Regions from separate parts of the Nocardioides sp. NPDC101246 genome, predicted to be linked through region 2. Evidence: riboswitches for the same ligand, from Rfam matches in the RefSeq annotation. Region 2 holds a riboswitch; the other holds the start of a gene.
What was found. A riboswitch is a leader RNA that binds a small molecule or an ion and turns the genes downstream of it on or off. The one in region 2 is predicted to bind thiamine pyrophosphate.

Region 1 (2,446 bases), on a different contig from region 2:
CTGTGTTGGTTTCGACACCGGCTCGCTGGCGCTCACCGGGCTCAACCAACGGCGGGTTCCCGCTGGTCGAGCCGCCGGAGCCGCTCGGCGGAGGCGTGTCGAGACCAACACGGTCGCCAACCCGATCGAGCAGCGCCGCGACGACCGCACGCGGGTCGACCGAGTGGTCCTCGGCGAGGAAAGCCCCACCGGCGACCCGGCCGAGGCCGGGTTCGCGGGCGAGCAGTTCGCGCCGTAGAAGTCTCTCGTAGGAGACCCCGGCGAGATCGAGCACCGCTAGCTGCCGCTCGACCTGCTGGACGTCCCCGGCGTCGACGCCGACCAGCAGCGTCCCGAGGGTGTGCACCGGCACCCCGAGCCGCTCGGCGAACCCGGGCCAGAGGGCCAGCGACGACAGGCATAGTCGGGTCAGCGACTCCTCGCCGTACCAGGCCTCACCGGCCGGGCTGAGCATGCCGGCCGCGGCGTAGGACGCGCCCGAGCCCGGCGCCGGATCGACCACCGTGACGTCGTGCCCCCGGCGGATCAGCTCGTCGGCCGCTGACAGGCCGACGATCCCGGCACCGAGGATCCGCACCCGCATCAGCCGACGGCTTCCACGAGCTCCTTCGCGGCTTGGCGTGGGTCGGGTTGTCGCCAGAGCCCGCCGATCACGGCGACCCCGTGGGCGCCGGCTGCGCGTACGGCCCCGGCCGACGTCGTCGAGATCCCGCCGATCGCGATCAGCGGCAGCACGCCGGCGGCGGCCCTGACCGCGTCGACGCCCAGCGGGCCGGGAAGCCCGGCCTTGGAGGTGGTGGCGAAGACCGGCCCGAAGCCGGCGTAGTCCGCCCCCGCGGCGGCGGCCGCCTCGACCGCGGCACGGTCCCGGCAGGTCGCGCCGATGACCAGCCCCGGAGCGACCGCGTCGGCGATCCGCCGGGCCTCGGCCGGCGGAAGGTCGGAGGCCCCGAGGTGGACGCCGTGCGCACCGGCCGCGAGCGCCACGTCGAGCCGGTCGTCGACGATCACACAGGCCTCGTACGTCCCGACCCGCTCGATCACGGAGGCCGTCAGCGCGAGCAGCTCACGGGTGGTCGCGGACTTGTCGCGGACCTGGAAACCGGCGACGCCGGCCTCGGCGAAGGCGGGCAGCAGAGCCAGGTCGTCGCTCGATGAGACCAGGGCGAAAATACGTGGGAGAAGCACAACCAATCACTTCCTTCGCCGGCATGATCCGGATCAGGTGTAACGGTCGGAGCGGCCCCAGCTCCCTCTCAGCCCGCTGCCGCGGACTCCCGTGTGGACGTCTCCGACCATAGCGCGCACCCCCGACGGCGCGCAGCCCAGGGCCCGCACAGCGGGATACCCCTAGTAGGTCGAGATCCGCAGGGCCCGCATCCTGGCGTACAGCGTCGTGCGCGAGATCCCGAGCTCGCGGGCGACCGCGGCCTTGTTGCCGTCGTGCTTGATCAGCTCGTGCAGGATGACGTCGCGCTCGGCCTGGTCGAGCGGCCGCACGGCGGCCCGCGGCCCCGGCACGGAGCCGAGCACGGAACCGAGCTTCGGCGGCAGGTCGGCGGGGACGATCGCGCCGAACCGGCGCCGGGCGGCGGCATGGGCGAGCACCGCCCGCAGCTCGCGTACGTTGCCCGGCCAGCGGTGCTCGACCAGGATCCGCTCGACGCCGGGAGTCAGGAAGGCGTCCGGGTTGATCCCGGAGAGCAGCTCGCGGGCCAGCCCCGGGATCTCGTCGCGCCGCGCGGCCAGCGGCAGCTTCTCCTCGACGCGAGAGGCCAGCGCGGCCACCGCCGCGGTGTGCTCGGACAGCTCGGTCAACGGCGCCGAGACCATCACCACGTGGGCACGGGTGGGGCTCTCCAGCGCATCGGCGACGACTCCGAGCAGCGCGTCGGAGAGCAGCTCGAGACCGTCGATGATGACGGTGCCCACTCCGGCCGCCATCCGGCGCCGGAACTGCTTGGCCCAGTTGCCGTCGCCCTCCAGGACCGTCGTGGCGCCGGTCAGCAGCGTGATCGGCGACGACGGCGCGAGCTCCCTGGCCAGCGACGTACGCCCCGACCCCGGCGGGCCGGCCACCAGGATCGTCCCCGGCTCCCGGGCGGTCTCGGTGAGCGCGCTGACCGAGAGCCCGCGGCGTGGCTCGCGGGGCTCGATGCGCACCAGCGCGGCCAGACGGCGGGTGTCGAGCACGTCGGCGCGCACATGGACCGCCTCCCCCGACTCCAGGTTCATGTCCATGACCGTCGCCCCCGGAAGATGTACGTCCTGGAGCAGGATCCGCAGCACGGCGATGTCCGCGCCGGTCAGGGTGTCCTGAGCCGTCTGGTTGGACACGGTCAGGTTCTCGCCGACCGCGACGAGCGCGCCGCGGCACGACACCACGGCCTCGTGGAAGGCCAGCAGCAGCTGCTTGTCGGTGGTGCGGCTGCCGTCCTGGAGGCGT
Region 2 (2,446 bases):
CCCGACGACCGGCAGGACGAAGAAGACCGCCAACACGGCCACCGGGAGAGCGGCGAGCGCGACCAGAGTCGCGATTCGCCGGGTCACAGCACGACGGGTGGAGCTCACTGCGCGATCGTGTCGCTCCAGGTCGCCAGCCACGCTTCCCGGTTCTCGTCGATCTCATCGGGCTCGACGGAGAGCGGTTCGGTGGGCTGCTGCGCGAACTTCGCCCAGTCGGCGGGCAGCTCGACGCCGGAGGAGACGGGGAAGACGTACATGCTCTCCGGCAAGGCCTTCTGCACGCTGTCGGAGAGCAGGAAGTCGATCAGCGCCTGGGCGCCCTCGGGGTGGTCGGCACCCTCGAGCACGCCGGCGTACTCGACCTGACGGAAGCAGGTGTCCAGCAGCGCCTTCGTCGTCGACGCCCCGTCCTTGACGGTGAAGGCCGGCGAGGAGTCGTAGGAGAGGACGATCGGCCGCGTCCCCTTCCCGCCGCCCTGGGTGAAGTCGGAGTAGTAGGCCTGGTCCCAGCCGTCGACGACCTTGGTGCCGTTGTCCATCAGCTTGGCCCAGTAGTCGGCCCAGCCGTCCTCGCCGTACTCGGCAACGGTCGCCAGCAGGAATGCCATCCCCGGGGTCGACGTCGCGGCACCGGGGGTCACGAAGAGATCCTTGTACGCCGGCTCGGCCAGGTCGTCGAGCGACTCCGGCGGCGTCAGCTTCTTCGCCGCGAACCACTCGGTGTCGATGTTGACGCACACGCTGCCGTTGTCGACCGGGGTGAGGAAGTGCTTCTCGTCGCCCGGGAGGTTGAACTCGTCGACCCCGGCCGGGACCGTCTTCGGCGTGTAGGCCGCCAGCGCGCCCTGGTCGATCGCGCGGCTGGCGAAGGTGTTGTCGACGCCGAAGACCGCGTCACCGTCGGGGTTGCCGGTGTCCATGGCGATCTTGGTGGTCAGCTCGCCGCCGTCGCCCGCGTGCCGGATCTCGGCGGTGTAGCCGGTCTTATCGGTGAACTCGGCCAGCACCTCCTTCGGCAGCGTGAAGCTGTCGTGCGTCAGCAGCACGACCGCCTTGTCGTCGGTCCCCTTCGACCCGCTCGACTTGTCGGCGTCCGGCTCGGCGGGAGTGCTCCCGCAGGCGGACAGCATCAGCGCCGAGACCGCAGTGATCGCAGTGGCAGCGATGGCAGGCGTACGCATGCGCATTCCTGACTCCCTTCGCCGGTATCAACCGGAGCAGGTTCGGAGGGTCTGCGGCGCTGTTCGCCGCACTCTCAGGCCTCCCGGCCTCCCCTGTCTGTTCCCGCCAACACTACTGCTTGCGAGAATTCAGCCATGACCGACGTCGCCATCTCGTCCTTCGACGACCTTCCCCCGAAGACCGCGTACGCCCTGTGGCAGCTCCGGCAGGAGGTCTTCATCGTCGAGCAGGACTGCCCCTACCTCGACCTGGACGGCCGCGACCTCGAGCCCGGGACCCGTCACGTGGTGCTGAGCGACGGCGACCGGCTGGCTGGCACCGCCCGCATCCTCGACGACGGCGACGTGTGGCGGATCGGCCGCGTCGTCCTCGCTCCCTCCCACCGCGGCCAGGGCCTGGCCGACGTGATCATGCAGGCGGCCGTCGAGGCCGTCACCGACCGCGACGTCGTCCTCGACGCTCAGTCGCCGCTGGCCGGCTGGTACGCCAAGTTCGGGTTCGTGAAGGACGGCGAGGAGTTCCTCGAGGACGACATCCCGCACACCCCGATGCGGCTCACTCGCTGACGGGGGCGAACAGCACGCTCGCCTCGGTCTCCTCACGGGTGGCCTGACCGCGCGCCGCCAACAGCTCGAGGTGGGCCTTGGTCTCCATGACCGCGAGGCCGGCGTTGAAGTAGTCGAGCTCGGCGAAGGCGCGCTCGTGGCGGGTCCAGCCGAGGTCGTTGGCCACCTCCAGCGCCGACCGGCGACCGGCCTGCAAGGAGGCGAGCGACTGGGCGAGCCGCGACTCGTGGTGAGCCAGGAGCTCGTCGACGCGGGCGTGCGAGGAGGAGGCGACTGGGCCGTGTGCAGGGAGAAGTCGCAGGTCGGGCAGGGTCCTGACCTTGGTCAGCGACGCCATGAAGTCGCCGAGCGGGTCGACGACCGGCACCGGCTCGAAGCCGATCGACGGCGTGATCGTGGGCAGCACGTGGTCGCCGGCGAACAGGACCGAGCCGGCCAGGTCCGCGTAGACGTAGTGGCCCTGGGTGTGCCCGGGGGTGTGCACGGCGTCGAGGTCGCGGCCGGCCACGTCGAGGCGTACGTCGCCCTCCAACCACTGCGAGGGCATCCGCCAGTGGGACAGGTCCGGCACGGGAGGCGGGCTCGCGGCCCACTCCGCGGCGAGCTCGTGCGCCCCCGCGTGGGCGAGGATCCGGTCGGTGGAGACCCAGCCGTCGAGATGACCGTTGGTGAGCTCGAGGGTGGGCCGGTCGCCG

Region 1: linked by a shared signal. The riboswitch ahead of thiE (thiamine phosphate synthase) and the one ahead of ACIRON_RS01710 (thiamine ABC transporter substrate binding subunit) in region 2 are both predicted to bind thiamine pyrophosphate.

Annotation. Positions count from the first base shown of each region.
Region 1 covers NZ_JBIWNX010000003.1:274,350-276,795, forward strand. The annotation lists gene thiO (glycine oxidase ThiO) at 1-583, opposite strand, end outside; gene thiE (thiamine phosphate synthase) at 583-1,188, opposite strand; TPP riboswitch at 1,182-1,291, opposite strand; gene ACIRON_RS06890 (sigma-54-dependent Fis family transcriptional regulator) at 1,351-2,446, opposite strand, start outside.
Region 2 covers NZ_JBIWNX010000001.1:366,413-368,858, forward strand. The annotation lists gene ACIRON_RS01705 (ABC transporter permease) at 1-108, opposite strand, end outside; gene ACIRON_RS01710 (thiamine ABC transporter substrate binding subunit) at 105-1,184, opposite strand; TPP riboswitch at 1,181-1,289, opposite strand; gene ACIRON_RS01715 (GNAT family N-acetyltransferase) at 1,320-1,751, shown strand; gene ACIRON_RS01720 (MBL fold metallo-hydrolase) at 1,741-2,446, opposite strand, start outside.